Regions from separate parts of the Halomonas sp. XH26 genome, predicted to be linked through region 3. Evidence: predicted binding sites of a transcription regulator. Region 3 holds the regulator's gene; each other region holds the start of a gene.
The links. The regulator sigma-54, encoded in region 3, starts transcription at its own class of promoters, with help from an activator protein. The targets are predictions, from matches to a motif close to TGGCACNNNNNTTGCTNT.
Positions count from the first base shown of each region.

Region 1: a site for sigma-54 is predicted at 2,969-2,986, ahead of J4377_RS04415 (NarK family nitrate/nitrite MFS transporter). Genes of this name have one in related genera too.
Region 2: a site for sigma-54 is predicted at 1,800-1,817, ahead of J4377_RS17835 (amino acid ABC transporter substrate-binding protein). Genes of this name have one in related genera too.

Region 1 covers NZ_CP071889.1:957,233-963,305, reverse strand. Annotated here, with positions in the region: gene J4377_RS04430 (murein L,D-transpeptidase catalytic domain family protein) at 1-365, shown strand, start outside; gene J4377_RS04425 (CZB domain-containing protein) at 620-1,717, shown strand; gene J4377_RS04420 (patatin-like phospholipase family protein) at 1,822-2,841, shown strand; gene J4377_RS04415 (NarK family nitrate/nitrite MFS transporter) at 3,143-4,495, shown strand; gene J4377_RS04410 (nitrate regulatory protein) at 4,611-5,897, shown strand; gene J4377_RS04405 (SDR family oxidoreductase) at 5,975-6,073, shown strand, end outside.
Region 2 covers NZ_CP071889.1:3,904,346-3,910,418, reverse strand. Annotated here, with positions in the region: gene J4377_RS17840 (amino acid ABC transporter permease) at 1-624, opposite strand, end outside; gene J4377_RS17835 (amino acid ABC transporter substrate-binding protein) at 716-1,741, opposite strand; gene J4377_RS17830 (amino acid ABC transporter substrate-binding protein) at 2,007-3,017, opposite strand; gene speE (polyamine aminopropyltransferase) at 3,110-3,970, opposite strand; gene hemE (uroporphyrinogen decarboxylase) at 3,970-5,082, opposite strand; gene ribA (GTP cyclohydrolase II) at 5,313-5,948, shown strand.
Region 3 covers NZ_CP071889.1:2,355,089-2,361,161, reverse strand. Annotated here, with positions in the region: gene rapZ (RNase adapter RapZ) at 1-892, opposite strand, end outside; gene ptsN (PTS IIA-like nitrogen regulatory protein PtsN) at 967-1,437, opposite strand; gene hpf (ribosome hibernation-promoting factor, HPF/YfiA family) at 1,442-1,750, opposite strand; gene J4377_RS10975 (RNA polymerase factor sigma-54) at 1,848-3,263, opposite strand; gene lptB (LPS export ABC transporter ATP-binding protein) at 3,369-4,094, opposite strand; gene lptA (lipopolysaccharide transport periplasmic protein LptA) at 4,173-4,676, opposite strand; gene lptC (LPS export ABC transporter periplasmic protein LptC) at 4,685-5,257, opposite strand; gene J4377_RS10955 (HAD family hydrolase) at 5,257-5,799, opposite strand; gene J4377_RS10950 (KpsF/GutQ family sugar-phosphate isomerase) at 5,835-6,073, opposite strand, start outside.

The DNA.
Region 1 (6,073 bases), 1.4 Mb from region 3:
CCAATACCCCCGAGAGCCACCAGTCCAGCATCGGGCTCTTTCGCACAATGAATAGTTATTATGGTCGTAATGGCTATTCATTGCGCCTGGATGGCTTAGAACCAGAGGTTAATGACCTCGCGTTTGAGCGAGCGATTGTGATCCATGGCGCTGACTATGTTAGCGACGACTTTATTACCCAGACCGGCAGGCTCGGACGTAGCCACGGCTGTCCTGCCGTACGCGAAGACATCACGTATCCTCTTATCGACAGTTTGAAAGAGAACCAGTATGTCTTCGCCTACTACCCCGATGAAGAGTGGTTAGCAACGTCGCAGTTTCTGCGCTGCCCAAACGACAATGCTCCCCACTTAGCCCAACGCTGATAATTTTCCCATCAAAATTGGTGAGCGGCGAAGCTGCCCACTTTGTGAGACCAGCCTTAAGGCTGGTCTTTAAAATTCGCCTTTGAGACTAATCTTTGAGACTAATCCGGATACATTAAGAAACATAGTCTTCAAAAACGCAAGAGACTGGTTTTCATCATTAATACAAGGTAAATCCGGCACGCACGGCAACCACCTGCAATACTTTGTGACAAAACATCACAAAGCTATTTACTATTTTGCAGGTACTGGCCATGTTTGCTTTTATGCATCCGTATCAAACTATCCATCGCCTAGAGCAAGAAGTGGCAGCGTTGAATGCCCAATTAGAGGCTGAAAAAAAGCGCCACCGCTGTCGCGCGATCAGCTTGATGACGCCGGTTGAGTCGCTCAGCATGCTTCAGGCCAGGGGCGCGGACATGCTTTGCTCATTGAGCAAAGGCGTAGAAGTGCACGCTCAGCACCTTGCTGCCGAGCAATCGACACTTACTGACACTTTCAGCCGACTCCATAAAGCCGAGCAAAACGCACAAACGTTGCAGCAACACCGCCAGCGCTGCCAGCAAATAGACGCGTATTTATCGTCCCCTTTAGTGACTGAGCAAGCCTTCCACGATATACGTCAGTTGAGCGTCGAATTAGGGCACAGCGCAGGCCATACACAAGCGTTAGCCATTACTGCGGCCTTGGAAGTCGCTCACTTTCATGAGCAACCGGCAGGCATGCCAGCAATTGTCCAGGACCTGCAAGAGTTATCAGAACACTCTCGGCAATTAGCGCATCAGCTAGCGCAGTGGATCGAGCGCACCGCATTGCAAGTAAATGAAGATGCAAAGATCCGTGATTATCAGCAGCAGGAAATAAAGGCCTTAACCAGCGCCGCCCAAGCAGCAGAACATGTCATTGAGCAGTTGATAGACCAGTCACGCCATATGTATAAGGTCATACACCACAGTACGACCACGGCTTATTTGCACGCCGCCAAACTCGAGCATGCGGTATGGAAAAGCCGCCTTTATAGGCAGCTGCTCTCTGCTCATCTGGAAGAGAATTTAGAAGATCACCAGCACTGCACGCTTGGGCATTGGTACTTTATGGGGGACGGTCATCGCTATAAGCATACGGAGGCTTACAAAGCGCTGGCGGCTCCGCACAAGCGTTTTCATGAAAGCGGTTTAGAAGCACTTAAGTTTGCCCGACAAGGTGATCATAATGGCCAGCTTGCAGCACTGGCTATGATGGAAGAAGCCAGCAGTCAGCTAGCGCTCCAGCTTGATAAACTGATGGAGCATGCCGTTTATGAGGTTCCCCTTTCAAATGGGCGCCCTTCACCATTAGCAGATTCACCTTGATGACGTGCTGTACGCCTACCTAGCAGGCGTACACATATCACACCCTTTTATGCCATGCTGAGTGGGTTACTGCGCTTTTAATCACTCACTCAGCAGGGAAGGCAATGTCGCAGATCAAAAAGCTAGATCTCGCTTTACAGGGCGGTGGAGCCCACGGTGCTTATACATGGGGTGTCATCGACCGCTTACTTGAAGATGACCGTATCGAAATAGAGGGCATCAGTGGCACAAGCGCTGGCGCAATGAATGGTGTGGTCATGGCAGACGCCCTCACCCGCGGTAACAAAGATACGGCTCGCCAAGCGTTACACCAGTTTTGGAAAGCGGTTAGTCGAGCGGGTATGGCGAGCCCAATTCGCCGCTCACCACTAGATGTACTTACCGGAAACTGGTCCCTCGATCACTCACCGGGTTATGTGGCTATGGACCTTTTAAGCCGCTTGGTATCCCCCTACCAACTGAACCCTCTGAATATTAATCCATTGCGTGACATTGTCGCCGAACATATTGATTTCGAACGTGTAAGACGTTGTGAGCAGCTTAAGCTATTTGTGACGGCCACTAACGTTCGTACTGGAAAACAGCGCGTCTTTCGCCGCGAAGAGATGAGTGTAGATGCAGTCATGGCCTCTGCTTGCCTGCCATTTGTATTTCAAGCGGTTGAGATAGAGGGTGAAGCGTACTGGGATGGCGGTTATATGGGTAACCCAGCGCTGTTCCCATTAATGGAGGAGTGCAGCGCACGCGACATTCTGTTGGTTCAGATTAACCCCATCAGCAGAGAAGAAGTCCCCACGTCTGCCTCAGCCATCATGAATCGACTAAATGAAATTACCTTTAATTCAGCCCTGATTAAAGAAGTACGCATGATTGCGCTGCTTAAGCGCACCCTGGATGAACAGGGGATCGAAAACTGCTATCAGCAAGCGCTCTTCCACCGTATCAGTGGTGAACAGGCGCTAGAGGACCTCTCGGTATCTAGCAAAATGAATTCAGAATGGGCGTTTCTATGTCATCTGTTTGAGCAAGGGCGCGAAGCCGCCGAACGCTGGCTAGAAACTCACTTTGAAGCGATAGGTGAGCGTTCAACACTGGATATTGACGCTGTTTATTTGCACGAATAACCAGCACTCAGGTGTCGCACGTCTTCACCGCAGATGCGCCACCTTGGTGCATTACCAGCCTGCTGAAACTCTCCACCTATTAAACAAACACACATAAGAAACTGATTTTAAAATTAAAATAATCTTATGGCGAACTAATTGCTTCACTCTTACTGAATGATGGTAGGCGTGGACCAGGCCCAACGGGTACGAGTGCGTCGAACCTGCCCTTCAATGGCGAAGGCATGTTCTCGTTAACAACATGGCGCCTTTCCAAGCGCCATGTTTTGACCCACTCGTATCGTGCTCTGTGAGGCCATCCATGGACATTCGCAATAAAGCTAACCGCATTCGGCTATTAAACTTCTCTACCCCTCAAATGCGTGCGTTCCACTTCTCCTGGTTCGCGTTCCATATCTGTTTTTTTGGTTGGTTTGGCATCGCTCCACTGATGGCAGTGGTCCGTGAAGATCTATCACTCACCCAAACGCAGATCGGCAATACTATTATTGCCTCCGTTGCTATTACCGTTATTGTTCGCCTGCTCATTGGCGTGCTGTGCGATAAAATTGGGCCACGTAAAACCTATACCGGTTTGTTGATGCTGGGCGCTGTGCCCGTTATGTGCATAGGTTTTGCCAATAGCTTTGAGACCTTCTTACTCGCTCGGCTGGCCATCGGAGCCATCGGTGCATCCTTTGTGATCACCCAATATCACACCACGATGATGTTTGCGCCGAATGTCGTTGGCACCGCCAATGCGACCAGTGCTGGCTGGGGGAACTTGGGCGGCGGTACGACGCAAATCCTGATGCCGTTGATTTTCTCAGGTCTACTAATGCTTGGCGTTAGTGAAACGCTAGGGTGGCGTTTAGCAATGGTGGTGCCTGGCGTCGTACTGTTTTTTACTGGGATTGGCTATTGGCTGTTTACCCAAGACGCTCCCGATGGCAACTTTAGCGACCTGCGCGCCCGCGGTGAGCTACCTGAAGCCACAGGTGAAAATAGCGCAGTACAAAGCTTTCTGACCGCAGCAAAAGATATTCGCGTATGGGCGCTGTTTATTGTTTACGGGCTCTGCTTTGGCGTCGAACTAACCATCAATAATATTGCCGCTATCTACTTCTTCGACAAGTTTGATCTGACCCTAGCGACCGCCGGTTTAATCGCTGGCTTATTTGGCCTAATGAATATTTTTGCCCGTACCCTTGGCGGCGTTTTTTCAGACCTGTTCGCCAAACAAGGCGGTTTAAAAGGGCGAGTTCGCTGGCTGTTTATCGCCTTGGTATGTGAAGGAATAGCACTCATTGCCTTCTCACAAATGCATGTCTTAAGCCTCGCAATTGGCATCATGCTGGTCTTTAGCCTGTTTGTTCAAATGGCCGAAGGAGCAACATTTGGCGTGGTGCCCTTTATCAATAAAAAAGCACTGGGGGCTGTTGCCGGTATTGTGGGGGCGGGTGGAAACGTCGGTGCCGTATCCGCCGCCTTTCTGTTCCGTAGTGAAAGTCTTGGTTATCAACAAGGGCTTTTTTACCTTGGCATTACCGTATTAGTGCTCGCTTCCTGTGTACTGGTAGTACGCTTCAGCGATGCCACAGAAGCCGAAGAAGCCACCGCCTACCGTGATGCGGTTGGCGGCGACACGAGCGCAGGCGCACTCTCGCTGCGTTAGTATTCACTTACCCCTCTGTACGCTTTATCCGCGACGATTTTTTACGACACGTTTTCGCGACACTTATCGCAACAGAGGGGATTTCATCTCAGGCGGGGAGTAAAAGGAAATCACTATGTCTTCAGCCCAACAGCTACTCTTAACCGCCCTTCGATGCGATATCGATAGCCTGCACCACTTAGCCACTACCTCAGAGATCGTTGGCGACATTAGCGGTTTTATCCATGCGCTCCAACGTGAACGAGGTGCCTCGACGATTTACCTTGTCTCGAAAGGTAAACGGTTTGCTACTCGGCGAAAGGAATTTTTACAGCATAGCCATGAAGCCGAGACCGTTATGCGCCAGCGGCTAGAAGCGCTTACCGAAGAAGCACGGCCGCAGGCAGCGGCACGCTTACTCAGGCGGATCGCAGCGGTGTGGCTTGCCCTGGATGACCTAAACACGTTGCGGCAAGCCATTCTTTCGTTTGCGATCTCTCCTGATGCGGCAACCCAAGCCTTTAACCACTTAATTAGTGGGCTCCTCGCCATTGTATTTGAAGCAGCAGATACCTCGGTAGACCCGGATATCACTCGCGCACTAGTGGCTATTTTTCACCTTATGCAAGGCAAAGAACTCGCTGGGCAAGAACGTGCCTGTGGTGCCTTTGGCTTTACCCATGGGCATTTCGACGATGCCCATCGCGAATTGATTCACCAATTAGTACGCGATCAGCAACGCTGCTTCGACACCTTTGAAGAGTTTGCCTCATCCGAGGCTGATCTTGTTTGGCAGCAGACTCTCTCGCCGCGAACACTCGCGGGGATTCAGCAGCTTCGTAACATTGCTTACCAACATGTTTGTCAACACTCTCATCAAGAAGGCCGCGTAGACAAAACGCTTAGCGAAACATGGTACGACCTAACCACATTACGCATTGATAGCATCAAAGCCGTTGAGGACATCCTAAACCGCCAATTAACGGCGCTATGTCATCAAAAAATCGCTCAGGTGCATTCGACGTTAGAGCAGGCTAAAACACCTCCTAACCAGCCAACTCTTGCTCCCTGTGAGCAGCTTCTTGCCTTGAGCGATACACAACCATTAGGAGAGCTGACAGCTAGCGCTTTAACCTCTCCATTAGGACGTTCACTGATTGAGCTTGCCCATGCACAGTCGAGCCACCTTCAAGGTCTTAGCGATGAGCTGGAAAATACCCGTAAAGCCCTGCGTGAACGTAAGCTCATCGAACGCGCCAAAGGCCTTATCATGGCCCACCAGGAGATGACCGAAGAAGAGGCTTATCGTTTTTTACGTAAAACCTCGATGGATCACAGTAAAAGCATGGCCGATATGGCGCAATCGATACTCGACCTTTCATCTATGCTCAAACGCAAAGACGAAAACACGCACACAAGCTGAAACAGCTCATTTGCAACACGGTGGGCAATTAGCCATTCTTATATCTCCCCTTTCTGAATGAGCTAGGAGCACACGCTATGCAGCACCGTGTCCTAATGATTACAGGCGCCTCAAGCGGAATTGGTGCCGCCACCGCGCGAGCAGCCTCACGTGAAGGTTATAAGCTGATACTTGCC
Region 2 (6,073 bases), 1.5 Mb from region 3:
GCGCTTGTTCCATATCACCAGGGCAATACTGGCAACAATGGCGACAAGGAAGGTAAGAGGGATCAAGCCAAAACCAGACTCAAACAGCGGCTGGGGTAAATACAATCCGCGTACGTTGAGAAAGAGAGCCTCGCCAAATGCCAGGCTATCTCTGGCGCTTGGCAACGTGCGTAATACCGCAAAGTACCAGAAGAAAATTTGTAGTAGCAGCGGGATATTGCGGAAGGTTTCGATATAGGCGGTGGCTAAGCGCGCCAGCAGCCAGTTAGGCGACAGGCGGGCGATGCCAACAATAAAGCCAATGATGGTCGCGGCCAATACCCCTAGGCCACCCACTAACAACGTATTCAGTAAGCCAACCAGGAAGGTACGGCCATAAGTGCTCTGAGATGAGTAGTCGATCAGACTCTGCACAATCCCAAAGCCTGCGGTGTTGCCCAAGAAACCAAACCCGGTGGTGATACCACGTGCGGATAAGTTGTCTTGGACATTACCGACAATGTAGAGCAGAAAGGCTGCCACAGCGGCGACGAGGAGTAGCTGGAAAATAAGCGCACGTTTGGCGCGATCTCGCCAAAACGGCGGCTTGTGGCCAGCGGGACGAGTGTTAGGACTTACGGACATGGAAGGCGTCTCCGCGATACGGACGGTCAATCAAATGGCCCGCCGATGCCCTTGGAAGAATGGGGCGGCGGGCCGGGGTCAAACGAGACGCTTAGCGAATCGGCGGTGCGTACTGGAAACCACCTTGATTCCAGAGGGCGTTAACGCCGCGCTCAATTTCAAGCGGAGAGCCCATACCGACGTTGCGCTCAAAGCTTTCGCCGTAGTTACCAACTTGGCTCAGGATGTTGTAAGCCCAATCGGCTTCTAAGCCCATACCTTCACCGTAGTTGCCATCTTGGCCAAGTAGGCGGGCAACATCAGGATTCTCAGAGCTGAGCATCTCTTCGGCATTTTCGCTGGTGATGCCGTACTCTTCGCCGTTAAGCATGGCGAATAACGACCACTTCACGATGTTAAACCATACATCGTCACCTTGACGCACCACCGGGCCTAGCGGCTCTTTGGAGATAACGTCTGGCAGAATCATCGCGCCAGACGGGTCATCTAGCTGAATACGCAGTGCGGCTAGCTGGGAAGTATCGGAGGTGAGAACGTCACAGCGGCCAGCCTGGAAGCCACCCACGGTTTGCTCAGAGGTATCGAAAACGATGGGGTCGAATTCCATGCCGTTGGCACGGAAGTAGTCTGCTAGGTTTAGCTCAGTCGTGGTGCCAGACTGAATACAAATAGCGGCACCGTCCAGTTCAGATGCGCTGGAAATACCCAGGTCGCGGGAGACCATAAAGCCTTGGCCATCATAGAAGTTAACGCCAGTGAAGTTGAGGCCCAGCGTGGTGTCACGGGTGGTGGTCCAGGTGGTGTTGCGTGAAAGTACGTCCACTTCACCAGACTGCAGGGCCGTAAAACGCTCTACAGCGTTCAGAGAAATGTAGTTCACCGCATCAGCATCACCGAGAACGGCAGCTGCAACAGCACGACATACGTCAACGTCGAGTCCTTGCCAGTTACCTTCATCGTCCGGGGCGGAAAAGCCTGGCAGGCCGTCACTGACGCCGCACTGTACGGCGCCACGTTCCATCGTGTCTTCTAACGTATCAGCTTGAGCAGTGGCGACACCGGCCAACGTGATAGCACCCGCGGAGGCCAGCAGTACCAAGTGTTTTTTATTCATCATGGTCGTTCCCCTTACTCGATTTAATGTCGTTATGCATGCAGATGCATGACACTAAAAGCTAGCAAGGAAGGTGCCAGAAAGGATATGTCGTCAAATTCAGCGCTTTTCAACGCAAAATGCCAGCTGTATACGAAAGTATTGGTGCAAAAAGGAACATTAGCGACTAGCGATTGCTCTATTTTGGTGCGAGTCGCTAACGTTGCTGATAGTTTTAGAATAGTAGGTTTAAGCGTTACAGATTAACGGGTTTGAAAGATAAACAGGATTAGCGAATAGGGGGTGCGTATTGAATGCCACCATCTTTCCACAAGGCGTTTAAGCCTCTGGCAATCTTGAAGTCAGAGTCAGCACCGACGTTTTTATCAAAGATATCTGCGTAGTTACCCACCTGCTTGATGATTTGGTACGCCCAATCGGTATTGATGCCCATTGGCTCACCAAAGTCACCATCTTGACCAAGCAGGCGCATGACATCAGGATTCTCCGAATTAAGCTGTTCATCTACGTTAGCTTGTGTAATGCCCAGCTCTTCCGCATTTAGCATGGCAAACAGCGACCACTTCACAAGATTGAACCATTGGTCATCATTTTGACGAACGGCTGGGCCCAGCGGTTCTTTCGAGATAATTTCAGGGAGCACGATCGCCATGTCGGGATCAGCAAGCTGCATCCGTTGGGCATACAGTTGGGAAGCGTCGGAGCTTAAAACATCGCAACGGCCCGCTTCAAAGCCAGCAATAGATTGCTCAGGCGCATCAAAAACGACAGCATCATAAGTCATGCCGTTGATACGAAAGTAATCAGAAAGATTGAGTTCGCTGGTGGTGCCGGACTGGGTACAAACTGCCGCGCCATCAAGCTCTTTAGCGCTTTGCACGCCTAGATCGCTGGCCACCATAAAGGCTTGGCCATCGTAGTAACTTACGCCGGTAAAGTTCATCCCCATCGTCGTGTCACGGCTCGAGGTCCAGGTCGTGGTGCGTGATAGGACATCGACTTCGCCAGACTGCAGCGCGGTGAAACGTTCTACCGAGTCGAGTGGCACGAAGTCTACTTTTGTCGCGTCGCCAAGCGCCGCAGCGGCAATGGCACGGCATACATCGGTATCCAGGCCCCGGTATTGGTCGTCGTCATCTAATGACGAAAAGCCTGGCTGGGCAGCGTTAACGCCACAACGTACGCTATCGCGCTCCTGAACGGTTTCCAGCGTACTGGCCATGGCCATCGCAGGTACTAAAACACCAATTCCTACTCCCAACCAACGAACGGTTTTCATTTGTTATTCCTTAACGTGAAAGGGCAAGTAAACGTAAGCACATAAAAAAAGCCGAGCAATGCTCGGCTTTTTGGCTATTCGCAGGCGCTAAGTTATGCGAAGGCTTTACGCATAAAAGGCGGCAGCGATAGTGCACCACGGTGAGCATCACCAGTGTAGTACTGTAGCGGCATTTTATGCTCAGCGGCAGCCTGTTCGCGGAAGCTTTCAACGCTGGTCGCTTTACCGGCCAAGGTAACGCTCCACCAGCCAGAAGGGTAAACCGGCTGTGGGAAGGGCAGTGTGGCCACGCTATCAAAGCCCGCTTCACGCATGTCGTTACGCAGTTCGCGAATAATAGAGCCGCTGTGGTAAAGCGGTGATTCGCTTTGCTGCACCATCACGCCGCCATTTTTTAGAATACGGTGGCAGCGCTTCAGGAAGTCGGTTTTAAACAGCCCTTCGGCGGGGCCGACCGGGTCGGTAGAGTCGATAATCAGCACGTCGATGCTCTCATCGGCAGCGTCGTCTACCCACTTCACACCATCTGCAAACAGTAGCTCGGCACGCGGGTCGCCGTTGGCTTCTACCAGCGCTGGGAAGAAGCGCTCGGCGGCCTTAGTCACTTCTTCATCGATGTCGATTTGCGTCACTTTTTCAACGCCTGGATGACGCAGCACTTCCTTCAGCGTGCCACAGTCGCCACCACCAATAATCACCACCCGTTTGGGGTCTTGATGGGTGAACAGCGCCGGGTGGGCTATCATTTCGTGATAGAGGAAGTTGTCGCGATCGGTCAGCATTACGCAGCCATCGAGCACCATCAGGTTGCCGTAGGTCTCCGTGGTATACACTTCCAGGTGCTGGTAGGGGCTTTGCACATCCAGCAATTTCTCAGTGACTTTCAGCGAGAAAGCGCTGCCGTGGCTATCAAATACTTCGGTAAACCACTGGTCGTCGCGTAAATCGCTCATTACTTTGCTCCTGGGCGCGGGGCGTTCGTTTGGGTAGGAATGCCTTGATGATACTGCGGGCTTAAATCGTGCAGCGCCTCCATAAAGGCGGTGACGTGGTCAGGGTTAGTGAACTGGCTGATGCCATGGCCCAAGTTAAAGACGTGGCCCGGGCCGTGGCCGTAGCTCTCCAGTACGCGAGCCACTTCGGCGCGAATGGCCGAGGGGCGGGCGAACAGCACGTTGGGGTCCAGATTGCCCTGCAGCGCGACTTTATGGCCCACGCGGGAGCGGGCGTCGGAAAGCTCGGTCGACCAATCGATACCTAGCGCATCGGCGCCGGCACAGGCGATGTGTTCCAGCCATTGGCCGCCGTTCTTGGTAAACAGAATAACCGGCACGCGGCGGCCATCGTGTTCACGAATCAGGCCGGAGACAATTTGCTCCATGTAGCGCAGCGAAAATTCCAGGTAGGCGGGGGTTGAAAGCGCACCGCCCCAGGTATCAAAAATCTGTACCGCTTGAGCGCCAGCGCGAATTTGCGCGTTTAGGTAGTCGGTTACCGACTGCGCCAGGGTGTCCAGCAATTGGTGCATGGTGTCTGGCGTATCGTAAAGCATGGTTTTCAGGTGACGGAAATCTTTGCTAGAACCGCCTTCCACCATGTAGGTGGCTAGCGTCCAGGGGCTACCCGAAAAGCCAATCAACGGCATGCGGCCGTTCAGCTCACGACGAATGGTCGATACGGCACGCATCACATAATCGAGATCGCGCTCGGCGTTGGGTACCGTTAACGCTGCAACCTCTTCTGGGGTGCGTACGGTTTTTCTGAATTTAGGGCCTTCACCGGTTTCGAAATAGAGCCCTAGCCCCATCGCATCTGGGATTGTGAGGATGTCGGAGAATAGAATGGCGGCATCTAGCGGGTAACGCTCAAGGGGCTGAAGCGTTACTTCACAAGCTAGGTCATGGTTGCGACACAGATCCATAAAACTGCCAGCATCGGCGCGGCTGGCGCGATATTCTGGCAGGTAGCGGCCTGCTTGGCGCATCATCCACACCGGAGTGCGGTCGACGGGCTGGCGAGCCAGCGCACGAAGAAAACGGTCGTTTTGCAAAGGTGTGGTGGTCATAAACACTTGCTCTTGAGAAGTTTGCCCGCATTGTAAGGGAGTCATTGTACTTGAAGATAACGGTACTTGAAGATAACTGTATTTGAAGGTGGCCATTGTACTTAAAAACGTACTTAAAAACGCCTCTCCCTGTTGAGACCGTGAGGCTACCGACGCTTCCTGATAGAATGTTTTCTTATTTTTCCAACACCGGTGTGGTTAGCTGGTTTGGTTAATCAACGAGGTAACCTGTGACCATTCGCTTCATTGCCGCTTCCCGGCTGCCCACACCTTGGGCCACATTCACCATGCACGGCTTCGAAGACGAAGCCACGGGTAAAGACCATATCGCCTTAACGCTAGGTGATGTGAGCGGCGGCGAGCCAGTACTGGGGCGCGTGCATTCTGAATGTTTAACCGGCGATGCACTGTTCTCAATGCGCTGCGACTGCGGCTATCAGTTACAAGAAGCGCTCAAGCGTATTGCCGAAGAAGGGCGTGGTGTGCTGTTCTACCTGCGCCAGGAGGGGCGAGGTATTGGGCTGTTGAATAAAATCCGCGCTTATCATCTGCAAGACCAAGGTGCTGACACGGTTGAAGCCAACGAGCAGCTTGGTTTTGGTGCGGACATGCGTCGCTATGACCTGTGTGTGCCGATGCTTAACCACTTGGGTATCACGGCACTAAAACTGATGACCAATAACCCTAGAAAGGTTGATGCCTTAACCCGAGATGGTGTGAATGTGGTTGAGCGCCTGCCGATTACCACAGGCCTAAACCCCCATAATGAGCACTATCTCTCAACGAAAGCGGGCAAACTTGGCCATATGATGGCGCTGGACGATTTTACCCAGGCCAGCGACGTCGATATTGAGCGTAAAGGGTGACTAAGCCCTTTTGTCACGCTACTGAACCGCTCTTCTGTCTGAAAGACCCTAAAGCCTGCTCCCCTGAGTATCTGTTGAGCAGATGCTTGGCTGAGTTTAGTTAAGGCTGCGTAAGAGTCGAGATG
Region 3 (6,073 bases):
CGGATGTGGAGGGCTGCTGTTCACTTAGGGTGTACTGCAGGCCTAGCTCACGATGACGGAGTTGAACCTCTCCCGCTTGTTTCACCAGCATTTGTGCCAGTTGTTCCACCATATAGACAGAACGGTGCTGCCCGCCGGTACAGCCAATAGCAATAGTCATATAACTGCGCTGGCTATTTTGGTAAGCGGGTAGCCACTTTTCCAACCATGTCTGGATATCATTGCGCATTTCTTCTACGACGGGATATCCCTTAAGAAAGTTGATGATGTTCGCGTCACGCCCAGTGTATTGGCGCAGCGTAGGGTCCCAGTAGGGATTTGGTAAGCAGCGCACGTCAAAGACGAGATCAGCGTCAAGTGGGACGCCACGTTTATAGCCAAATGACTCTAGTGTCAGCGTTAATCTATCTTCACGCTGTTGGGCAACCTGATCCGTTATTCGGCGGCGCAGGTCATGAACCGACAGACGCGATGTGTCGATCATCAGGTCGGCAAGATCACGGATGTCGAGCAGGGTTTCTTCTTCTTTATTGATGGCCTCTTCAAGCGTCATGTCACTATCACGCGTAAGAGGGTGGCGACGACGCGTGGCTGAGTATCGCTCAAGAAGAATTCGCGCATCGGTGGTTAGATAGATAACCTGGAAGTGAATGCTTTTCTGACGCAAAGATTCAAGCATTTTTGGCAGCTGCTTTAGCGCAGCTGGTAAATTACGCGCATCGATACTTACCGCTAGTTGAGGGCGTGCCCCTTGCTCGCGAAGCTCATCCACAAGGGAGCCGAGTAACATGGCGGGCAAATTATCGATGGCACAATAGCCAAGATCTTCTAACGCTTGTAAGGCGATAGATTTACCGGACCCTGAACGGCCGCTAATGATCACCAGTTGCATAGAGTTTCTCTTGGCATGCCAATAAAAATGGAGGTAAACGTTAAACTAGTAGGCAGTGTCTAGCGGTGGACCATTTAGGTAACAGGTTGTTCACGAATTTTTGCTGTAATAAGGTCCAATAGCTCACGTTGGCTAGCCGCTCTACGAAGCTGCTGACGTGTGTCAACGTTGTTCATGATGGACGCCACTTGCCCTAATAAGGCTAAGTGCGTGTCGTCCGCCTCTTCGGGCACTAAAAGTACGAAAACAAGGTCGACGGGGTCGCCATCAATAGCATCGAAATCTACTGGCTCAGCTAACTTTAAAAAACCAGCGATAGGCGAGCTGCAGTGAGGGCTACGGGCGTGAGGAATAGCAACGCCGTTGCCTATTCCAGTGCTACCCAAACGCTCACGACCAATCAGGCGGCTGAAGACTTCTTGGCTATCTAGGCTTGGCGTGTTTTGCGCAATAAAGGTGCTGAAAAATTCCAGCACCCTTTTTTTGCTGCCCCCGGGGACGTCATACAGCACGCGCTCCGGGGGAAGAATAGTTTCCAACGTCATTGAGTTAACGCACGCCAGCGCCTTGGGCGCGAGCTTGTGCTTTTTCCTTGTGTTTAACGAGTTGACGATCAATTTTGTCCGCTAGTGCATCAATCGCAGCGTACATATCGTTGTCTAATGCTTCTGCGTGTAGATCGGCACCTGCAGCATGCAGGGTGCAGGCAGCTTGCTGGCGCTCCTTTTCAACAGATAAGGTCACTTGTACGGTGGTGATATTGTCATAATGGCGCTCAACGCGTTCCAGCTTCTCATTTACATAGTCACGCAAGGCGTCAGTCAGATCTACGTGATGACCAGTGATATTTACTTGCATTGACGTGCTCCTTATCCATCGGACTGTTCTTCGATTGTAACCCTTTTTGCGCTATTGCAAAGCCCTTAGACAGACTTTGTTCGTTAGCACTGTTTTATTAGCGTAAACGGCGGCGTTCGCTTGAAGAGGGTATACCCATCGACTCGCGATATTTGGCCACCGTTCGCCTTGCCACATTAATGCCACCCTCTTCCAATAGCGCCACGAGGCGGCTGTCTGAGAGAGGTTTCCCGGGCGGTTCATCTTGCACCAGTTTTTTGATTCGAGCGCGGATGGCGGTGCTGGAGTGACTGTCACCGCCGTCCTGGCCACTTACTTGGCTTGAAAAGAAGTATTTGAGCTCAAACACTCCGCGCGGAGTATGAATGTATTTCTGGGTGGTGACCCTGGAAATAGTGGATTCATGCATTTCTACGGCGTCTGCGATATCGGCTAAAATCAGCGGTTTCATGGCTTCTTCGCCGTGTTCCAGAAAGCCTATCTGGCGAGCTATGATTTCTCGGCCCACCCGCAGTAGCGTATCATTTCGACTTGAAAGGCTCTTGATGAGCCAGCGAGCTTCTTGGAGATGCTCTTTTAAAAATTGGTTATCTTGGCTCTTGTCAGCCCGTTTGATCAGGCTTGCGTAGTCAGGTTGAATGCGCAAGCGCGGCAATGCCTCAGGATTTAGCTCCAGGTGCCATCCTTCGTGGTCATGGCGTACGACTAAATCTGGCGTTACATAGCTGTCATCAGTGTCGCCAAAGGCACTTCCTGGGCGAGGATCAAGGCTGCGGATCAAGCGGATGACATCATCAAGCTGCTCATCATCTAGACTTAACCGCCGCTTTAGCAAACGCACATCATCCTTACCAAGCGCTTCCAGAAATTGACGCACTAACCGCTTGGCAGGCATAAGCAGCGGTGTATCTTCCGGTAGTGAGGCGAGCTGCAGCATTAAACACTCCCGCAGGTCGCGAGCAAATACACCGGTGGGCTCAAACTGTTGAAGACGAAGCAAGGTTGTTTCAACTTCACGCTGGCTAAGGCCTTCATGCCCTTGGGCTTTAAGTCCTTCGCGAATGTCATTGAGAGGCTGGGTTAGGTAGCCGTTGGCATCCAGTGCATCGATGAGGCTTTCAGCAATGGCGTGGTCGCGTGGTGAAAAATCTGTCATGGCGAGTTGCCAAAGTAAGTGGCCATGCAAACTTTGACCAGCGGCTTGACGCTCAAAGTCAGGCCCCTCGCTGCTGGCACCATGGCTACCAAGGTCTTGATAAGTGTCTGACCAGTCACTGTCAGTTGAGAGTTCGTTAGGAATGCTTTCGGACCATTCAGCTTCCTGGGGTTCACTAACGGCCTGTTCGCCGAACTCATCTTCCTGCTCAAGCATTGGATTGGCATCAAGTGCTTGCTGAATTTCTTGACGGAGGTCCAGCGTTGATAGCTGTAACAGGGCGATGGCCTGCTGCAGCTGAGGTGTCATGGTCAGCTGTGTACCGATACGCAATTGAAGAGAAGCTTTCATGACCATCTGAGAACCGCTCGTTAATCAGAAAGCTCCACCCTAGTGCGAGTTATGGCTTGGTGCAAGTGCAATAAGTATGCCACCACTACTATTTTTTCTACAGATGGCTGTTTACAAGCGGAAATCAGCCCCCAAGTAAACGTCTCTTACCCGCTGGTTGTTGAGAATTTCCTGAGGGGGGCCACTGGCGATGATATGGCCGTCACCTACAATGTAAGCAATATCGCAAATATCCAGTGTTTCCCTGACGTTATGATCAGTGATCAGCACGCCGATATGGCGCTTTTTGAGGGCTCGAATGATCGTTTTAATATCGCCCACTGAGATTGGATCAACGCCGGCAAACGGCTCATCAAGCAGGATAAAGGCAGGCTCGGTCGCGAGGGAGCGGGCAATCTCAACACGTCTACGCTCTCCGCCCGAAAGACTCATGCCGAAGTTGTCACGAATGTGCGTGATGTGAAAATCTTCCAGTAGCGACTCAAGGCGCTGCTCCCTGGCGCTACGATCGAGCTCTTTGCGGGTTTCCAGGATTGCCATGATGTTGTCGGCGACGGTAAGTTTGCGAAAAATAGAGGCTTCCTGAGGCAAGTAGCCAATACCAGCCATTGCACGTTCGTGCATGGGGGCATGGGTTAAATCAAGCTCATCAATGCCAACCTTTCCCGCATCAGACTTTACCAAGCCGACAATCATATAAAACGATGTCGTTTTGCCTGCGCCATTGGGGCCTAGTAGCCCTACCACGCTGCCTTGAGATATCTCTAGGTTAATATCCTTAACGACACGGCGGCGTTTATAGCTTTTAGCTAAGTGTTGGGCATAAAGTGTTTTTATCGGCGCGCTTTCTGATGCTGATTCTGAGGCTGTGGTTTGAGGTGCGGGCTCTGCGTTATTGGTCGCCACTGGACACTCCTATTGTTCCGGCTGAAGAGTCATGCGGATACGTTGTGGCTCACCACCACTAACATCAGAACGCGCCTGAACCACACCTTGGTCTATAAAGTACTCTAATCGCCCACCTTCAAAGCGATCTGCTTGCTGGGTCAGTTCCGCTTGGTCAATGAGCTCTACCCGACGCTCGGCAACATGATAAATAATACGTTTTGCCCAGCCTTCCATTGGGCTAGCTTGGTCTTCGAGCTGGTTACGTATGTAGGCTCGTCCACCGGTTGCAATGGCACGCGATAGCTCGCCAGCATCGTTGCGCTGAATCTCAACGCGATCGCCGCGCAGTTGCATATTGCCCTGCCGAATATCGACGTTGCCTGAATACACTGCGGTGCCTGCGCGTTGATCGAGATCTAAACGGTCAGCCTCTACTTCTACGGGGGCTTGGCTTTGTGCCATAACCGGTAGCGCTGCCGCTGAAATGGGTAGCGCAATGACGAAGAGTGCCGTGCGAATAAGAACGTTCATCGCGACTCCTACTGAGAACGAGTGGCAGGCGGGTGAACGCCGCGCACGTTATTGGTTAAGCGGATCTGGCTATCATCCAGCCATACATCCATACGTGAAGCGTCAATGCGCTGGGGCGGTTGCTGAAGTATGGTTTCGGCATCGCTCCAAGCATGACGGGTGATGCCATCATAGTGTAATAACTCAGTATTCAACTGCCAGCCCTCATCAGGTGCAAGTAATTGGGCTGAACCAGCTAGCGTGAGCGCCTGCGTGTCAGTATTTAGGGTGCCGGTCTCCGCCGTCGCTAGCCATTGACGCTCTTCGCTATCAAATAGTGTCGCCCTGGGGGAGAGGACATCTGTCATCGCCGTTTGAGGGGTATGAACTAAGCGTGGCGTCGTCAGCGACTGCTGGATGGCTCCGGTGTCACCAAACAGAGTAATTTCTGCATTCTCTAGTACATGGCCGGGCTCTTGAGCACGAGCCTCTGCGTCGATTGATTGGTCTTGAGGGCCGCGCGGATCCAGCCATACCAGTACGCCACCTAAGGCAAACACCATGATGGTTATCCAAATGCGTTTTTTAACCCAAAAGCGCATTACGATTGGCCGTGTAGGTACGTATCTAAAACAGCATCCCAATGACCTTGAGACATCAATAAGGTATCGCAGATTTCACGTACAGCGCCGTGGCCACCAAGCCGATCGGTAATCCAGTCAGCGTGAGTATGCATATAATCAGGAGCATTAGGGACGGTGATGCCTACGCCAGAACGTTTAATTGGAGCAAGGTCTGGTAGGTCGTCACCACAATAAGCAACCTGCTCAAGCGTGATGTCTAGGCGTTGGCAAAGCGCGCGTAGCGTAGTGAGTTTATCCTCGCACCCTTGATACACATGGGTAATTCCCAACGACGCAGCACGTTGGCTGACCATGGGAGAATCACGCCCAGTAATTAAGGCAACATGGATTCCGACGCGTTTCAAAAGTTTGAGGCCGTGGCCATCTTGGGTATGAAACGCTTTGATTTCGATACCGTCAGCTTGAAAATAGAGGCGGCCATCGGTAAGTACGCCGTCAACGTCAATAGCAAGCAATTTTACGCGGCGAATCCGGTCTTGTAGAGCGTCAGGTAGGGCCATGAAGCCTCCGTATTATTAATGTTTGAAAAGATTGATTAAATGACACCACTAGCAAGTAAGTCATGCATATGTAGCGCGCCAATGGGGCGCTGCTGATCATCCACGACCGCCAGTGCGGTGATTCGACTGTCTTCCATGATGCGTACCGCTTCAGCCGCTAACACATCGGGACCGATACGTTTTCCAGGACGTGTCATCACATCATCAACTAGGACGTCACGTAGGTCATGAAACTGATCCAGCGTTCGGCGTAAGTCACCGTCGGTATAAACGC